One region of the Veillonella atypica genome, then DNA from elsewhere that is predicted to be linked to it. Evidence: riboswitches for the same ligand, from Rfam matches in the RefSeq annotation. Region 1 holds a riboswitch; the other holds the start of a gene.
What was found. Region 1 has a riboswitch for thiamine pyrophosphate ahead of cytX (putative hydroxymethylpyrimidine transporter CytX). Riboswitches for the same ligand answer to the same signal wherever they lie in the genome.

Region 1 (10,228 bases):
GCCTCCTTATACTATTTCTATTATATATATCTTATTATACTTAAAATATGTTCTCCAATATAGGTAAAAGTACACTTTGACTAATAAGATCTATCGGCTTAATCAGAATTGTTACCAAAAACAAACAATTCTACAAACAATAATGATTTTCCATGTAATTATCATTCTCATTATCAGTAATTCTATTTTTAATAAACCCATTACTTAACAAGCTTTCAAAAACCGCTTATTTACTACATTGATAACATTTATCATTTAGAAAATTCTCGAAATAAATTTTACAAAAACACTTGCATTTCTCATTTAGTATGTTACAATATAGTCAACAATGATTATTCGTTAAGTATACGAATCAAAAACATTGTGGTGTAAATTATAGGCAAGTGCCTCTTTACAACTATAGGTAAGTACTCATTTAAAAGATAAGCAAGTGCTTTTTTCAAATATAGACAAGTGTCTATCTAATCAGTATATAAATAAGTTTTTATTTAACTTAAACTCAAGTGAGTTACCCACTATTGCATTCACAACCAAGTGGTTATGAATATATAACTAATTAAAAATTTTGAAATTTGATGTAAGTACAAAGGAGTATTAAAATGGCAGAATTAAAAGGTTCTAACACTGAAAAAAATCTTCAAACAGCATTTGCTGGTGAATCCCAAGCATACCAAAAATATACATACTATGCAGCAGCAGCTCGTAAAGCTGGCATGAACGAAATCGCTGATTATTTCGAAGAAACAGCTCACAACGAATCTGCACATGCTAAAGTTTGGTTCAAAGCTCTTCATGGTGGCGACATTTCCGCTGATATCGAAGCTAACCTTCGCGATGCAGCAGCTGGTGAAAACTATGAACACACTACAATGTACAAAGATTTCGCTGATGAAGCAGAAAAAGAAGGCTTCACTGCTATCGCTTTCAAAATGCGCGAAGTTGGTAAAATCGAAGCTCGTCATGAAGCTCGTTACCTTGCATTAGCAGCTCGTGTTTCTGGCAACAAAGTGTTCCACAACGATCAACCAGTTGCATGGATTTGCGCTAACTGCGGTTACATTCACGTTGGTGAAGAAGCTCCTAAAGTTTGCCCAGTATGTGCTCACCCACAAGCTTTCTTCCAACGCCACGTTGAATCCATCTAATCTATAAGTTTAGATAAAATAATATTTTAAATACAGATATTTGATACTGCAAGTGCAGTTCTTCCTAACTGTATGTACAGACAACCTCAATATAAAAGACGATGACTTAGGTCATCGTCTTTTTTGTGTTCTATTAGTTATATATGTATTAAGAGTCGTAAGTCATACTATTTACTATTAAAGGCTAGATGCTAATTCTTTAAATTGTCGAACCGCTTCATAAGGCTTTTCTGCATGGGCAATGGCGGATATAACTGCTACACCACAAGCGCCAGCACGGAGTACTGCCATTGCATTGTCTATGGTAATACCACCAATTCCAACGCATGGTAAGTTTAATCCTTGTGCCTGTAGTTCAGCTATACGTTCCGGGCCGCATGGTTCTTGCGCATCAGGCTTGCTACTAGTTGTATACATAGGACCTACGCCTACACAATCAGCATACAGTACATCTGTCTTATGGAGTTCCTCTATGGAATGGATGGATATCCCCACTACCTTATGACCTACGATATTACGCACATCTTCTAAGCACATATCGTCTTGCCCTACGTGAATACCATCCGCATTAACAGCGACCGCTAGCTCTACATCATCATTGATAATATAGAGCACATGATACTTGGCACAGATATATTGTAACTGTTGTGCTAGTTCTAACTTCTGTTGACCTTCTAATGTACCATCGCCCTTCTCTCTAAACTGAAAGCAGGTTATACCACCACGACAAGCATCTTCTACGATTTCGAGCAACCGTTTTTTGTTAAGCGCTGTATCTTGTGTACCACACACGAAATACACCTGTAATTGATCTGGTACAACTACAGACTGCACACGATTTTCAGATACAAGCACCTCATCATCTAGCGTATACAAAGCATCCATAAAGGCTATGCTAAAGCTACCTGGTTTTATTCCACTTACCTTAACAGCACTTTCACCAGCTAAACCATAGTACGCCAATGCATAGGCAAGAAATTCACCTGTAGACAGGCTATACTTAAAGGAATCATAAATTCCAAAAAAGGCTGCTAATACGGCCCCCAAGAGACAGCCTGTTCCCGTTACAGCAGTCATAATCGAATGACCATGAGGCACTGCAAAGACTCGAGTTCCATCAGATACATAATCCTCTTCGCCCGTTGCTACTACAGGACAGTTAATAAGACGCGCTAAACGATATGCGATAATGGCACTATCCGCTACCTGCGCCCCATCAACACCCTTACCTAACGGAGAGTTTTCATCCTTATTATCAGAACTCAGTGCATCATAAACAGCCTTAACTTCGCTTTGATTGCCTCGTAATAACGAAATAGAACCAGTCTTAATCAAATCTAAGACCACCGACAATCGGTAAGCTCCTGCATGACAGCCCACAGGATCAAGAATAATTGGTACATCATATTCCTTCGCTAGTTTAATAGCCTCTTTATAGTAACCAACCTTCTCAGGTGTAAGTGTCCCAATATTGATGAGCAGTGCTGATGCATACACAATAAGATCCTTTAAATCTTCACTACATTCGCTCATGATAGGCGATGCCCCAATAGCTAGTAGTCCATTAGCAGTAAAGGTTCGTACCACATCATTGGTAATACAAATCACAAGAGGATTTTTCTTCCTCAATGTGTATAATATATTGAATTCAGGCCTAATTTGATTATGTATATATGGGTTCATAGCATCATCTCCTCTCATCTTTTTTCAAGAGCTCATCCATCGTTTCAGTTCCATTCGCCAATAAACCATAGGCCATGTGGTTAACTGGGCCACACCCATTGCCTAACGCTGGATTGTACTTAATAGCAAGAGCAATATAGTCCTTGGCAATACCGATGGCATCCATTACATCACGGCCTTTAGCAAGCTCCGCTGTAATAACCGCTGAGAAGGTACAGCCCGTACCATGAGTATGCACCGTATCGTATTTAGGACTCGTCCACGTACGAACGTGACCATCTCTTGTGAAAGCATAATCTGTTGCATCTTCGCCAATATGGCCACCTTTAATGATGACCACTTGGGGCCCTAAGTCATGTAAAATTCGATTAGCCGCCGTTGTTATGTCACTTTCACAATTAATAGACATGTCCGCTAAGACCTCAGCCTCACTGCGATTAGGTGTGATAACTGTAGCGGTAGGAATGAGTTTAGATTTTAAGAGATGTACAGCCTCATCTGATACGAGTCGGTCACCGCTAGTAGCAATCATAACGGGGTCCATTACGTACGAAATATCCTTGCTTACATAAGGATAAATGAGATCCATCATTTCCGGTAAGGCAATCATACCAGTCTTAACGGCTTGGGGCATAATATCTGAGTACACATCGTGTAACTGTTTTTCTATACTCTCTAAGGATAGATGTTCTACGTGGTGAACACCCGTTGTATTTTGAGCTACCACGGATGTAACCACGGCCATGCCGTATACGTGACGACTTTGAAAGGATTTTAAATCAGCCATAATACCAGCACCACCGCTAGGATCAGTACCAGCAATTGTTAATGCAGTATGTAATTTCATAATACCTCCAAACATATAAAATGAGACCACTCCCAATGGAATGGTCTCGTAATAGTTTAGTATTATGTTGCACTCCACTTCCCTACGCCAGTATTATCTGGATCAGGTCTAGGGTTTTGAATGGTCAATCTCAGCATAAGCACCCCTAGTGGCAATATATTTTTATACTCTAGTTATAACATCATTATACAATCTATGCAAGAAAATAATTGACGGGGTTCTCTTAACAGCCTATAATGAAGCCATAACGGGGTGCTCACATGAGTGGGCTGAGAGTAAGCTAATGCTTTAACCCATAACCTGATTTGGATAATGCCAACGTAGGGAACATAGAGGATTAATAGCCGAGTTCCTATGAACTCGGCTTTTTCTATGACTTCCTGGCAAGGAGGACGTATGAAAGACACATACATTACACAACCACAGTTCGCCATGATATGGTTTGGTGCCGCTCTATCTATAGCGGAAATTATGACAGGAACCTATCTAGCCCCCTTAGGACTCACCCAAGGTCTATATGCCATCATCTTAGGACATATCATCGGCGGCATACTGCTCTTTGGGGCTGGCCTTATCGGTGGACGTTTACGGCAAGGCAGTATGAATACTACTGCCTTCAGCTTTGGCCCACTAGGGGCTAAAGGCTTTGCCTTTTTAAATATGCTTCAACTTATCGGCTGGACTAGCATCATGATCTACGATGCTATGCTAGCCTTACAAGAACTAGCACCTCTATCCCCTATCATTTGGACAATAGCTATCGGAGCACTTGTCATCTTGTGGCTTTTCATCGGCCTTCACAATACGGGCTATATTCAAGCTATCGTATCCGTTCTATTGTTAGGCCTCACCCTTTACATGGGTGCTCACATGATATCGCAGTGGCCTAGTGAAGGTGTCATTCTAACTAGCGGTAACATGAGTTTCATCGCTGCCCTTGAATTATCTATCGCCATGCCACTATCTTGGCTACCTCTCATCAGTGATTATACCCGTGAAAGTAAAAAACCTTTCTCCGCATCACTTACAAGTGCTACAGTCTACACTGTAACAAGTATCGTTATGTACACCTTAGGTCTTAGTGCCGCTATCTTTGGCGGCGGCGACTCCATCATTACTATCATGATGAATGCAGGACTTGGCCTTGCGGGCCTCATCGTTATTATTTTCTCTACCGTAACTACAACCTTTATGGACGCTTACTCTGCAGGCGTATCTAGTACGACTATCTACAAGAGTGCTTCTAGTAAAGGCATAGCCGTTGTAGTTACTATCGTTGGTACAATCGCTGCCATCCTATATCCGATGGACGATATTACAGACTTCCTATACCTCATCGGCTCTGTATTTGCGCCGATGATTGCCATTCTTTTGGCGGACTACTTTATCAATCGCCAACAAGTACAAACGATCTCAGCATATCTCGTGCGCGGTTTAATTTGGGTAGTTTCCGTTGGACTCTATCACTATATGTTACATAGTGAAAGTACTATTGGGGCTACACTGCCAGCCTTTACAACGGCATTCGTCGTAACAGCTATCGTTGGATTTATAAGTCATACAGAAAACTCATCTGTCGAAATAAAACAACACTAAAACAAAAACACCTTCGTAAGCAATCATGCTTATGAAGGTGTTTTACTACTCAGGTATAATAATTTGTCCGTCTTCACAGATCCAGTGTCTATCACCAACTGCATCAGCTTCGCTTTCATCATGGGTAACCCATACGCAAGGTACATCCCATTCACGAATGATGGAAACAAGATCCTCACGCACTTGTTTCCGAAGGTTCCAATCTAATGCAGATAAAGGTTCATCAAGAAGCAATATAGTTGGTTTTGAATAGAGTGCACGACCTAAAGCCACACGTTGTTGTTCACCACCAGATAAGCGCCCCGCCTTAGTGTTACGGTATTTTTCTAATCCTAAACGTTTTAATAGAGAATCACACATATCAGGTGTGCCTCGTTTACTATATGTAATATTGTGTTCCACGGATAAATGAGGAAATACGATATTGCCTTGTGGCATATATCCTACCTGACGCTCTTGAGCTGGCACCCATATATTTTGATCTCGGTCAACCCATGTTCGTTCATCGCATCGAATGATACCAGTTGTAGGTTTCACTAACCCTGCAATACATTTAATAAACGTACTTTTACCACTTCCAGATGAACCGGTTAACACCGTAATTCCTGAAGATAAAGTACCATCGGCTTTCACAATCATAGAAGGTCTTGCTATGGTAAAAGAAAATGTAATCATAGTCCCTCCTAATTACGCCCTAAATTACGGAACAAGGATCCTTTTGTAAGGATGTGAATCCCGCTCAATAGCGCTAATGTAAGCACACAAATGTAAATAACGAGTTCAAAGGCATCCATGTACTGTCCTGCCTCTACATAGGAATAGATAGCAAGTGGCATGGTACGCGTAATTTTAGGAATATTACCTGCGATTAATATGGTAGCACCGAACTCACCCATAGCACGACAAAATGCCAATATGCTGCCCGTTAAAATCCCCTTCCATGCCAATGGTACAGAGATTGTAAAAAATATGCGCAGCTCTGAAGCGCCTAATGTACGTGCTACGTCCTCCATATTATGGTCTACAGACTGCAATGCGGACCGCACCGTTTGATAAAACAAAGGAAAGGCAATAACAGAAGAGGCCACAACGGCACCTGCTGCAGTAAATACGACGCCTAAACCATGTGATTCTAACCAAGCGCCGAATGCATAGCCCGGTGTAAATACCATAAGCAAAGCAAAGCCAACTACTACTGGAGGCAATACGAGCGGCAATGTTATTAGGGCATCTAGAATAGCGATACCACTCCACTTACATCGATTCATCCAGTAACAAGCAGCTAAGCCAGTCAATATAACAATAACTAGAGCTAAACTCGCCACCCACAATGACAACCAAAATGGACTCATATCGGGCCTCCTTTCTTTGCCGAATCTCTGCCGGATAATAAATTATAACTCTATTGTATCATAAGAAAACGCTAGCCCTAAAAGCTAGCGTTAAATTCTTATTTAGACGTAGAGAACCCATATTTTTCCAATACTTTTTGGCCCTCTGGGCTCATTACGTATGTATAGAAATCTTGAGCCAAAGCATTATCATATTTCTTAATAATACCGATAGGGTATATAACAGGATCATGAGAATCTGCAGGTGTTACTGCAGCAATTTCAACTGCATCACCGGCTGCAATAGCATCCGTCTTATAGATAAAGCCCGCATCACCAGCCGCTTGGCTAATAGAAGCCGTTACAGCTTTAACGTCTTTAGCATATACCACATTAGGTTCTACTTGGTCCCATACACCTAATTTTGTTAGTACTTGCTTACCATAGTTACCAGCGGGTACGGTATCTGGATTACCTAAAACAATACGTTTTACAGATGCAATTTGATCTAACTCAATTTTAGGTTGTCCTTTAGGAACTACAAGAACGAGTTCATTTGTTACAAATGGTTTTACATTTGTTACTAAATCTTTATCTTGTAACATCTTCATATTTTTTTCGTCTGCAGAAATGAATAAGCTTGCAGGTGCACCTTGTTCAATCTGTTGACGCAATGTGCCAGAGCCAGCAAAGTTAATTGTGATTTGATCATCTGCTAAGTTATGCTCTTTCTTATACGCATCTGCTAATTCAGTAAGAGCCCCCTTAAGGCTAGCAGCCGCTTGAATTGTAATCTTTTCAGACGTACTTGGCTTTGCGCTATCCGTAGTTTTACTTGCATCATTACCACAGCCTACTACAAAGGCGAGCATACAAATACTCATTAAAACTAATAGAATTTTTCTCATACAACCTCCTACTCTCTACGGAATTAATACATATAAATGCTTAAAAATATAAACCTAAACTCTACGTCCTATGGTATGATATTGATATAAAGTAATTCAGTTACATATATATTCTATGTGTATAATAGATATATTATATTATATTTTGTCATAGTTAATATATACCATGATTTTAATCACACAAAAATATATATTAGAAAACTCTAGGTGAGACCATGAATTTATTAACATTAATAGGCCATATCTTCATGAATTCCATGATTCCTATATTTATGCTTATAGGCGTTGGATTTGTATTAGATAAAAAATTTAAACTTGACTTATATACACTGAGCAAACTTAATTTCTATATATTATTGCCCACCTTCGTATTTAGGGCGATGTATGAGGCTAAATTCACTTCAAGTACATTGGAAATTGTTTTCTGTGCACTGTGTGTACTCATACTAAACTCTATTATTTCTGAAATTATTGGGCGCATAGGGGGCTACGATGTAGCTAAAATCGCAACATTAAAAAACTGTGTCATGTTCAATAATGTAGGTAATATGGGGGTGGCCCTTGCCATCTTTGTATTTGCTAATGTACCATATGTCATCGATGGGGCTACGCCCTATGCTAACTTAGGACTCGTGAGTGTAGTATCTATCATGATTATTCAAACCATTACGAGCAATACTTATGGATTCTATCAAGCAGGTGCAGGTCGATTAAGTACGAAAGATGCACTAAATGTCGTATTCCACATGCCCATGGTATACGCCATTCCACTAGCCTTACTATGCCAATTATTGCCATTTGATCTTCATAGGCTCTTCTTCTTTGCTCCCCTCAACATCTTTGCTAACGCCTTTGTTGGTGTAGCCATGATAGCCTTAGGGGTACAAATTAACCGGACCCCATTGAATTTCTTTAAAGCTGACGTCATGTTAGCCAGTGCATTACGACTTATCATAAGTCCCCTATTAGCCGCTGTTATGACCATACTATTTATTATCTTCTATGGTCCTATGCATCCAATTGCGGCACAAACAATCGTCATTACCTATAGCGTACCAACGGCTATCAACATGGCCCTCATCGCTATCGAAATGAAAAACAACCCAGAATACGCTACGCAAATCGTAATGGGTACCACCATATTATCGGCAGTGACCATGCCACTCTTTATCACATTCGCTTATTATATATTTCCATTATACTAAAAATATATACATCAAAAGGGAGCCCCGATAGGCTCCCTTTCTTGTATCTAATTCATATAATGCAATATGATAGACCAGGTACAGTACTCTATTGATGTGATACGTGATCCATACCCATTCGTACAAGGCCTTCTACATGATCATCATTTAAAGAATAATATGCAGTTTTCCCTTCCTTGCGATATGTTACAAGACGAGCTTGTCGCAATACTCGCAACTGATGTGAAATAGCAGATTGTCCCATGCCCATTGTCTCTGCAATATGATTAACACACATCTCATTTTCTAGCAGTATCTCAACAATCTTTAGGCGCGTTGGATCGCCAAGAATCTTAAACAATTCTGCTAACTTTAACAATGATTCGTTCCCGTCGATCATAGGGATCCTTTCTTTTAAACTAACACTAATAATCTATCTAAATTTAAATACTATGTCTATGATATCTATTATATACAAAAAAAGGCTTTGTACACAATGACAAAGCCTTTAAATTGTATGATATTATTTAACGACCAATACTGGGCAAGAGGAATGACTAGTTACATAGCTACTTACACTACCCATGAATAAACCTTTCAAAGGTCCAAGACCACGGCTACCCATTACGATAAGATCAGCATTGTATTTTTTAGCAACAGCTAACAATGCTGGGCCTGGGGAACCAACTTCAAATACAGATTTAACTTTAACACCTGTAGGAATTTCTTTCACTACATCGTTCAAAATTTCTTTACCTGTTTCTTCCATGTCTTCTGCAATTTGTTCAGACACATAGCCACCAGAAATTGGTGTTTGATCAAAGTTGGAAATAGCAGATACAATATTTGCTACATGAACAACAATCAATTCTGCTTTGTTACGATCTGCTACTGCAAGTGCATGTTCTAGTGCACGTTTAGCATTTTCAGAACCATCAGTAGGTACGACAATAGTTTTGTAGGTAACCATATTAACCCCTCCTATTTCTAATCCCCATGAAGGGATATGATTAAAAATCGTTTAGTCTATTTATAATATTCTAGACGAATTAGGAAAAATCCTCTTTTTTCGATTAGGATTTATATACATTATAGCACATTTTTTTACAGATTAAAGAACTTGAGACGAATTGTTGATGTTTAAGGAATTCGATAACTTAAATCCATCTAAAATATCGATTAGTTCAGGTGTGGTCAATACAGTACCTATTGGAGCTATCATGCGAGCTACACCGACATTGCCATTATTGCCGAGAATAATAGTACCACTAAATGCAACAGTTTCAGCTGTATCCGTATCTGCTACTTCTGGATTTTTCATTGTCCCTGCTACATAAAACATAACAGCGCCATCAATAATATGTGTTTCATATCGTTCAATGGTTGCCTTATTTACATCCACCAAGGATTTTACGTATTGATCACCTAACATTTGCTTGCCCATCATCGTAGGCATAGCACTGCTCACCGCTTGTACGGGAACGGAAAAACTTTCTACGTCGAGACGGATCTTATCCTTTGTGAAAGTAATCTT
Region 2 (10,228 bases), on a different contig from region 1:
AACGTAGATTTCCCACAACGACGTATCCCAGAGACAACCTTAACAATAGGCCGATTCCGATTACGTCGTAAAAAATCTAGATATCCTTGGCGCTGAATTAATTTCATAAGGGCCTCCTCATCTATGTACGTTCTCATAGATGGAACCCTCTTATTAGTATTGTCAAATATCATATCGACTACCTAATAACTCTGGATTCCATTCCAACTTTATATTAATTTTATCATAAAATTGGATTTCATTCCAAAGTTTTACTATTTAGTGTTCAAATATGGATTCTATTCCAATGTTTTATACAAAGAACATTCTATACTATCAGTATCATTCTTTTACCTAAAAACAGAGTCTCCTTATGTTGAATAACCACCACATAAAACAGTACAATACTAGTAATAGAAATACTGTATTACTTAGAAAATAATCTTTACCTTACATTACTTCGAAAATACTGTTTACCTCACTAGTTTATATGTAATATGGGAGGACTCATGGCCAACACAGACACAACAATCAATGCAGTTATCAATCCTCAAATCAACGATGCCCCCATCGATATAGAGAAAACCATCAAAGCCTTAGAACGCAACAACTTCGTGGTCCATTATTTTGAAACAGGCGCTGACGCAGTGGCCTATTTACAGTCTCGCATTCAACATAAACGAGTGGCTATCGGTGATTCACGCACCTTATTGGAACTCAAGGTTCATGATGCTTTGTCCCAGGTCAACGATGACATAACAGATATTCAGCGACCTCTTCCTGGTGAAAGTTTCCGCGATACAGCGCTACGCACCATGGGGCGCGATGTATTTTTAACCTCTGTTAACGCCTTAGCGCAAACGGGTGAAATGGTCAACATCGATGGTACTGGCAACCGTGTAGCGGCCTCTCTATTCGGATCACAAGAGGTCTTTTTCGTACTAGGACGTAACAAAATTACGCCTGACTTGGCCTCTGCCATCTACCGGGCGCGCAATGTGGCGGCACCACTGAACAGCAAAAAAAATAAAAAAAGTTCCCTCAATCCTTGTGCCAAGCTAGAAGAAAAATGCTACGACTGTGGTTCGCCTGACAGGATTTGTAATGCCTTAACGATTTATTACAAGAAAATGCGCAACATGCAAACCATGGAGGTTATTATCATCAACGTGGATTTAGGATTTTAATGAAATTCTATATGTCGATGTTCTATGCCGTGAAAGTCGATAAAGCCTAAGTCAGGGCCTCCAAAAAATGTATCTAAGGGCATATTATCAAAGCCATTGACTATCCTACACAGCGTAGATATACGAGGGTCTATATTCCCCTTTTCCAGCCCGCTAATATAGGACTGTAACAATCCCGTTCGCTTAGCTAACTCTTGTTGAGTTATATGATAGTGGCGGCGCCATAAGAGAATGAGAACGCCTAAGTGTTGGATAGCCTTTTCTGACTGTGTTTCACTACATACGATATCATACGTCATAGAAACCTCACTTTCTATACTATCCTTAATAACAACTCTTTGCCTCCACAATACGGCAACCAATTAAGAGGGGCCATAGCAACTTGAATTGTGATGACATATAATAGAAAATCCCTTGCGATACATTCATATCGCAAGGGATTTTTATTCATATTATGTTATAAAATTATGCTTAAACATACATACATGTATATTCTTGTACATAAAAATCTTATTTATTCTCTTCTGCAATAGCCATAGCACGTTTGATTTCCATGTATTTAACCATGCCATCAACGGCTTTTTTAGCTTCGCGCATAGCGAGTACTACAGTGGCTGGTTTATGTACTACGTCACCACCGGCGAATACACCTTCACGGCTCGTCATGCCGTATGGTTCTTCGGATGTAAGAATATAACCTTTTTCATCAACACGGAGGTTATTGCCTTCACCAACGAGGCGTGCATTAGGTTTATGACCAGCAGCGATGATGATTTTATCTACAGGCATAACTTGGTATTTACCTGTACCATGGATACCAGCACCATCTTCATTAAGGGCCATCACTTCGTATTTAAAGCCTTCTACCTTGTCTGTACCTTCTACACCAACTGGAGAAGCGAACCATTGGAATTGAACTCCTTCGGCACGAGCTTCTTCGTATTCGGATAATAATGCAGGCATTTGTTCTTGGCTACGGCGATAGGCTACAGTGACGGATTCACAGCCTAAACGTACACATGTACGAGCCGCATCCATCGCTACGTTACCGCCGCCGATGATAACAACGCGGTCTCCTTTTTTCACAGGAATCGCTTTTTCTTCAAGCTCACCATTTTCTACAAGTTGTACATTTGTTAACAAGTACATCGCTTGGAATACGCCTGTAATTTGATCGTTTTCCATGCGAACTTCTTGAGGAATATGCGTACCAGTACCGATGAAGATAGTATCAAATCCTTCGGCGAATAAATCATCTAGGGATTTGTCTTGACCGATAAATGTATTACATACGAATTTAACGCCTAAACCTTCAAGACGAGCGATTTCACGGCGTACAACGGATTTGGACAAACGGAATTCTGGAATACCGAATAATAATACGCCACCTGGTTCGGATTGACCTTCAAATACGGTTACATCATAACCTAGTTTCGCTACGTCACCTGCAACGGATAAGCCCGCAGGGCCAGAACCAACAACGGCCACTTTGCCAAGATCTTGTTTAATTTTCTTAGGTTTGCGCAATTCATTGATGCTTTCAAAATCAGCAGCAAAACGTTCTAATTTGCCGATGTTGATAGGCGGTTTCTTAGCCTTATTCATGATGCAGTTACCTTCGCATTGATTTTCACGAGGGCACACGCGACCACAAATAGCTGGCAAGTTTGTACGTTCCGCCAAGATATCATTGGCTAAACCAAAGTTACCGTGCGCGATGGCTTGGATAAAACGAGGAATTTCGTTTTCAATAGGACAACCCATACGGCACAAAGGTTTTGGACAGTTTAGACAGCGTTTCGCCTCAGCGAGCGCCTCCTCCATCGTATAATCCGCATCAAAATGAAGTGGTTTTAATTCGTTACTCATGGCACATGCCTCCTAACAAGGATCCAGTACTATACTTATACAGCGTTGCATGCACCTAAGCTGTCCGATGAGCCCTCTCACATAGGGACGCCGCCACATGCTGCTAACATTTATCTTTTGTAACCATTCGATAGACGTGTGGTCACTGGTGAGACACACACTATTCTATAGTACATTTTAAATTGTGAAAGCGAGCTCCGTCAAGAAGCTGAGCTACAATATGCTTATTTTATATACATTTATTGCTATAATACATACATAAGGCAACATAAATGAGGTATTCCTATGAACACTACAGAATTTACTGAAACATACTACATAGACCGCCGCGGTTCTCATTCCCGCAAATGGGACGGCGAATATTTAAAATTTAGTCGCACCGACCTACTACCACTCTGGGTGGCAGATATGGACTTTATAACACCACCATGCATACAAGAGGCCATTTGTAACTATGTAACAAACAATCCTCTAGGTTATACCATGACAAATCCAAATTATATAGAAGCTGTCATACATTGGCACAAACGCCGTCACAACTGCACTATTGAACAAGACTGGATCACTAGCGCCCCCAATGTTATTACCGGTATCATGTGGTGTATTGGGGCTTTCACCAAACCAAACGATGCCATTACAGTCCTTACGCCCGTGTACGGAGCCTTCGATGCCCGTGCCAATGATGCAAACAGACACATCGTTGCAGTGCCATTACATCGCACGACGACCAATGGATATACTGTTGATTACGATGCATTCGAGTCCGCCATTAGTCAAAACGATGTGAAGGTTTTCATCCACTGCAATCCCCATAATCCTGTGGGACACGTGTGGACCGAAGAAGAAATGGACCGATTATTTAGCATTTGTCAGCGTCACAATGTGCTCATCATAAGCGACGAAATCCATCAAGACCTTATTACCGGTTCCACACCATTTACGCCCGCACTATCCGTATCCAACGGTCATTATGCAGACCATATGATAACCATGTCATCTGTGTCAAAATCGTTTAACATGGCCAGCTTACATCAGGCGGAAGTGATGATTCCCAACGAGACATTACGCACTCAATATAACGCCTATAAGGCGCAAGTGTACCACACGGATGCAGATGTCATCGCAGAAACGGCTATCACTGCGGCCTATACCCATCCAGAGGCAGAGGCGTGGCTAGACGATGTATGCGCTGTCATCCGCGAAAACTACGAATATCTATGCGATGAACTACTCTCAGCCCTACCAAAGCTTCGCATCAGCCCTATGGACGGCACCTATTTGGCGTGGATAGATTTCGGTGCCTATGTAAAACCTGAAGATATGCACGACCTATTCGAACATCAATGCCGTATCGCGCCAAGCTTTGGCGAATGGTTTGGCGGTAAAAACTACGCCACCTTTGTACGAGTTAACTTAGCCACGAGCCTAGCTAATATCAAAACAGCTACGCACAGCATCATCGACCATATCCGTTCTTAGTCCTACGTATAAAGAGGCTGCTCTAGCATCAGTTCTAGAGCAGCCTTTTGTCATATTTTCGTATATAGGATTTCTTATTTAGATCTTGCGAAATGGTCCTTTGCAAATTGCATATCTTGTACGAGTTCCAATGTGCCAAGGTATTTCTTATTTTTGTCGCGAACCGCCATGTAGTTTACATAGAATGGACGGCCTTGTTTTTCAAGCCATACGGCCACATTATCGCGATCCCCTTTACGGAAGGAATCGATGATACCGCGCACGATAGGTTCTACCTTAGGTGGATGACAGGAGAATACATCGCGACCGATTGCCGTAGTAGGGCGTTTAAAGACCTTTTCGCCGTCGTTAAAATAACGGTTAATGTCTTCATGGTCAACGAAAGTTACTTCCATAGGCATTGTGTTAAGCATAGCATCGAGTTGATCTACAGTTAACGTACCACCAATTAAACCGATGGTATTGTCATCACCACTTGATTTTCTAGTTTGTGTAGCTAATGCCGCATCAGCCTCTGGCCAAGCAATGCGTTTTACACCAAAGATTTCCTCATATTGTGCAGTATCCTTATAGATTTGGTACCAATCTTGAGTTGTAAAGTTTTCCGCACAGATAGGGAACAAGATATTTTGTTCTTTGTAGATCATTTCTTGAGCACGTGTAAGAAGCTCATCAAAACGTCTATACCAATCATCTACACTTTGACTAGATTTTGCCAAATCACCCAATTGGTCTCGAATATCGCCATCAACAGTCCACATAACCATGGATGGGCCACCGATAGCATAATCCACCTTTAATTTTGGATATAACAAATCGCCTTTTTTAGCATAGTGAACGGATAATTGACGCACTCTATTTACATCATCAACGGTTGCCGTTTTATCGGCCACTTTAGGACGAAGCTCTTCAATCAAATCATTAAGCGCCTTATTTTCTTCCGTCATTTGGTTGAGCGGATGGCCTATCGTTTCTACAAGCGTTGTTACCGTTTGTTTCTTATCTTGAGCTTCTAAAGCAGCCTCAACCTTCGCATGCTCTTCTTCCATTTGTTCATGAATGGTAGAACCGTGGAACAAAGCGGAATGAAGGTCGCATAATTGTTGTACCTCTTCTAGAGGTGTACCTTCGCGCATAAGGCCTTGTTCAGCTTTCATGATTTCACTGGCTTCTACATGTTTAAATTGGCTGGCAAAATCTTTGCGCACATCGCCAAGGGCTTCCCCTGTACCTAAGCGTTTTAAGAAGCCTTTTAATTGCTCTACCCGTTCGCTATCGGGTACAGTATCCTCTGCGTTAGCTTCTGTATTTTCACTAGCCTTAGGTTCCTCATCTTGAGTGGCTGGTGCCTCAACAGGAACATCCTTAGCAGATGCTACATCATCACCGTGTAGGTTGGGCATATCACCTTCTAATGTAAAACCAGCTTTCATAAAGGCCCCTACAATATCCATCATAGAGATGCCCTTCATCTTAGCCCCTTTAGGGATAGTCATAATTTTGCCAACGGAATGGAGCATCACCTTATTGGTAATTTCTGTGAAGCCCAATCCTTTCATAATATCTATAACCTCTGGATATTCTTGTACCAAATCATATACGGATTTTGATAAATCTAATTTCTTTTCCATTTTGATCCCCTCGTGTCAAAAATATTGTTTATTGCTTATGTTAGTAGCCTCTATACGTTTTCGTATATGAGGTAATTTACATTCCGAAAGGTCATCTTTAATAACCTATAATTCTATGATAAACGATATCGATTAGAAAATCTGTATCCATGGCTATACTTTTGAAAGTTATTCAAAAAAATAACGAATAGATGACAAATCAATCCATAAATTGGACATAGATGTATCATCTATTCGTTAACAATCATCTTATTGATGATGAGGTTGCAATGCTTTTTCGTAGTTTTCAGCGACTGCATCCCAGTTGATAACACGGAAGAATTCCTTAATATAATCTGGGCGACGATTTTGGTAATGCAAGTAATATGCATGTTCCCATACATCTAAACAAAGAATGGCAGTTTTACCTTCCAAAAGAGGATTATCTTGATTAGCCGTAGAGGTTACTTCTAGTTTGCCATCCTTGTTGACCACTAGCCAAGCCCAGCCAGAGCCAAATCGTGTTGCCGCCGCTTGGGAGAAGCTTTCAACAAAAGCATCATATCCGCCTAAATCAGCATCGATAGCATCCTTCAAAGGGCCTTGCAATTTAGATGTATCAGGTTTTGTCATGATATCCCAAAACATGGTGTGGTTTTTATGACCCCCACCATTGTTGATAACCGCTTGACGGATATCCTCTGGCACATTGGCAATATCGCCGAGAATACAATCTACGCAACCATAGGCAAGATCCGGGTATTTAGCGATGGCTGCATTCAAATTATTAACATACGCTTGGTGATGCTTATCATGATGCAGTTTCATCGTCTCTGCATCGATAACAGGTTCTAGATAATCATAAGCATATGGTAATGGTGCGAGTTCGAAAGGTTTCATAATAGTCCTCCTTTTAATTAGGGCACGAACGATATCTTAACTAGTATCGTTCTTGTGAAAGCGATTCGATGCACCTGCATCGGTATTTCATTGATATGAATTATCATTCTTTGCATATTGTACTATCTATATAGATAAACGTCAATATATGACCAACATTTATTACAGAATATCAATATATTCGCTATTCAAAGCCTTATTCATGCTACGAACAGCACAGAATTTACCACACATACTACAAGTTTCACTATGCCCCTCCTCTGGAGCTCGGCTTTCACGAATATTGCGAGCACGTTGAGGATCAAGTGCACACGCATATTGCGCCTCCCAATCTAGTACGCGTCTAGCATCAGCCATCGCATCATCCTTATCACGGGCACCTGGTATGCCACGTGCTATATCCGCTGCATGGGCTGCTATTTTGAAAGCCATAATACCTTCTTTCACATCGTCTGCATTAGGCAATGCCAAATGCTCTGCCGGCGTTACATAACAAAGAAAGGACGCCCCATGCATGCCCGCCACAGCACCACCAATGGCAGCTGTTATATGATCATAGCCAGGTGCAATATCTGTCACCAATGGGCCTAACACATAAAACGGAGCTCCGCCACATAGCGTTTCCTCAATTTCCATATTCGCTTGAATTTGGTTAAGTGGCACATGACCTGGGCCTTCAATAATCACTTGCACACCTTTAGCTCGAGCGCGTTTAGTCAATTCACCAAGTCGTACCAGTTCTTCAATTTGACATACATCCGTAGCATCTGCTAAACAGCCTGGTCGACAAGCATCACCCAAAGAAATAGTTACATCATACTCACGGCAAATATCTAAAATATCATCAAAATGTTCATAGAATGGGTTTTCCTTACCCGTCATGCTCATCCATGCAAAGATAAGACTACCACCACGGCTAACGATGTTGAGTCTACGTTTATGCTTTTTAATTTGCTCAATAGTTTGACGCGTAATACCACAATGTAAGGTTACAAAGTCCACCCCATCCTCTGCATGGAGACGGATAGTATCTAAGAAATCCTCAGCAGTAAGTTCTGCCAAATCCCGTTGATGATGTATAACGCTGTCATATACTGGTACAGTACCAATCATGGCTTTACATTCGCTAGTTAATTTTCGTCTAAAAATACGTGTATCACCATGAGTAGATAAATCCATAATCGATTCAGCACCAAGTTGAATCGCCCAATTTACCTTTTCTATTTCACTATCATAATCGGTAACGTCTCTGGATGTGCCAAGATTCACATTTATTTTCGTGCGCAATGCTTTACCGATGCCCTCTGGATCGATACAAGTATGATTCTTATTACAGGGAATAACAACTTGTCCTAAAGCAACTAGCGCTCGCAATTGCTCTACATCCATGCGTTCCTTTTCTGCTACAATTTTCATCGCATCCGTAACAAAGCCTTTTTGTGCGGCTTCCAATTGAGTGTAAAACATAATATGTCCTCCTATTGAATAAAACCTTTTAGCTTTGTACACAAGAAAAAGGGTATCGATATAATATGATCGATACCCTTGAATGGTTTTGCGTGCTTCCTACGCGGGCATGATCCCGATCAGGTCAAAGGTCAGGTGCTAACAGCCCTTTCTCAGCCTATCTCATAGGCTCCCTTGCATACTCTGCTATGTAATTGTGTATAGCATATCACTATTTAACTAATATTTCAATCTATACCTCTATTACAAATCATTAGCTACTTCAATCTGACATTGACGCATAGTTAATAATGCTGCTTCATGGCTTTCCTCAGTAACTCCTGCACAGCAATTAGGATCTACATGAATAGGAACCTCTGGCAAGCCAGCTTTCAACAATATGGCATTCGACACAACGCACACATCTGTGCAAACACCGACTAAGGTTATGCTTTCAATAGGCTCTGCTGCATTCATACCTTGCAAGCGCGTAACCAATTCAGAGGATCCAAAATTAGGTTTATCAATGATAAAGTACGGATGGATGGTATTGCGTTTTTCTGCGGCCGTAATGAGGCTCTCCATAATTTGCCAACCAATTGTATCTTTCACACAATGCACAACTGGCAAATGCTGACCTTCTTGGCTTTCAAGATAATTAGTATCGTGAGTATCTCGTGTAAAAATAACTGGTCCATCAAAGGATGCAATTTTTTGACGTACAGTATCCACGATGGCCTGAGCCTCTGGAGAACCAAGAGAGCCATCCACAAAATCATGTTGCATATCAATTACGACTAAAACGTTCATGTTCTATCCCTCCACAACGACATGGTGCACCCGATTCGGCGTATTATGGGCAATGCGACCTGCTGCAGCGGCCGCCACGGCACCAACTAAATCATCAAGAAACGTATTGCAGTGACTATCAACTTGACTATCTAGATTTTTAACAATGCCCGGTTTTACCTTATCAATATAACCATAGTTCGTAAATCCAATAGATCCGTATAAATTCACAATGGATAAAGCGAGGATTTCATCAATGCCAAACAACGCTTCATCACGAGTCATGATACTTTGTAATGGCTCAGATAATTTCTTCTGCTCCGCCAATCTATCCAATTCTATGCCCGTAATGATGGCATTTTGTGTTTCTCGTTTTTCAAGTACGGCCTGTACACTCTCTACGCACTCATCCATCGTCAAATCAGGAATATATGGTTGTTGAATCATCATCACAATATCTGCAATGTCCTGAACGGTAACGCCTCGTTCCTTTAATAAATTATACGTACACGCCTTTAATTCCTCCTGAGATATCATAATTGCTCCTCAAAATTATACAAATTTACGTAACACATTATACCTTGATTATACCACGAAAAAATCCCTACCGACGTTCTATCAGTAGGGATTCCATGATTAGATTTTCTTAACCATTTCAGATTTCAATGCCATCGCACCAAAACCATCGATTTTACAATCGATATCGTGTCCGTCGCTCGCATCAGAAATGAGGCGAATGTTTTTAACACGCGTACCTTGTTTCAATACGCCAGCGCCTTTTACTTTGAGGTCTTTTACAACAACAACGGTATCGCCATCAGCTAGTTCATTGCCGTTAGCATCGCGAATGATACCTGCTTCAGCTGCAGCTTGTGCGTCAGCCGCTGTCCATTCATTGCCACACATAGGGCAGATAAACATATGACCATCTTCGTATGTGTACTCATCGCCGCACTTAGGGCAGTTAGG

Region 2: another riboswitch for thiamine pyrophosphate. It lies ahead of thiC (phosphomethylpyrimidine synthase ThiC); the one in region 1 lies ahead of cytX (putative hydroxymethylpyrimidine transporter CytX).

What each region holds. Positions count from the first base shown of each region.
Region 1 is NZ_JAPVXV010000003.1:121,977-132,204, forward strand. Features, by position in the region: gene rbr (rubrerythrin) at 600-1,145, shown strand; gene thiM (hydroxyethylthiazole kinase) at 1,323-2,828, opposite strand; gene thiD (bifunctional hydroxymethylpyrimidine kinase/phosphomethylpyrimidine kinase) at 2,833-3,675, opposite strand; TPP riboswitch at 3,738-3,832, opposite strand; TPP riboswitch at 3,914-4,019, shown strand; gene cytX (putative hydroxymethylpyrimidine transporter CytX) at 4,072-5,271, shown strand; gene O3598_RS04660 (ATP-binding cassette domain-containing protein) at 5,317-5,946, opposite strand; gene modB (molybdate ABC transporter permease subunit) at 5,955-6,623, opposite strand; gene modA (molybdate ABC transporter substrate-binding protein) at 6,722-7,510, opposite strand; gene O3598_RS04675 (AEC family transporter) at 7,726-8,715, shown strand; gene O3598_RS04680 (ArsR/SmtB family transcription factor) at 8,804-9,094, opposite strand; gene O3598_RS04685 (universal stress protein) at 9,218-9,664, opposite strand; gene O3598_RS04690 (hypothetical protein) at 9,806-10,228, opposite strand, start outside.
Region 2 is NZ_JAPVXV010000002.1:57,129-67,356, forward strand. Features, by position in the region: gene O3598_RS02940 (ATP-binding protein) at 1-107, opposite strand, end outside; gene O3598_RS02945 (lactate utilization protein) at 489-1,166, shown strand; gene O3598_RS02950 (helix-turn-helix domain-containing protein) at 1,163-1,465, opposite strand; gene O3598_RS02955 (NAD(P)-dependent oxidoreductase) at 1,677-3,035, opposite strand; gene O3598_RS02960 (MalY/PatB family protein) at 3,321-4,514, shown strand; gene O3598_RS02965 (DUF438 domain-containing protein) at 4,589-6,145, opposite strand; gene O3598_RS02970 (superoxide dismutase) at 6,395-7,024, opposite strand; gene thiC (phosphomethylpyrimidine synthase ThiC) at 7,187-8,491, opposite strand; TPP riboswitch at 8,571-8,677, opposite strand; gene O3598_RS02980 (cysteine hydrolase family protein) at 8,735-9,280, opposite strand; gene O3598_RS02985 (phosphatidylglycerophosphatase A family protein) at 9,284-9,796, opposite strand; gene O3598_RS02990 (zinc ribbon domain-containing protein YjdM) at 9,896-10,228, opposite strand, start outside.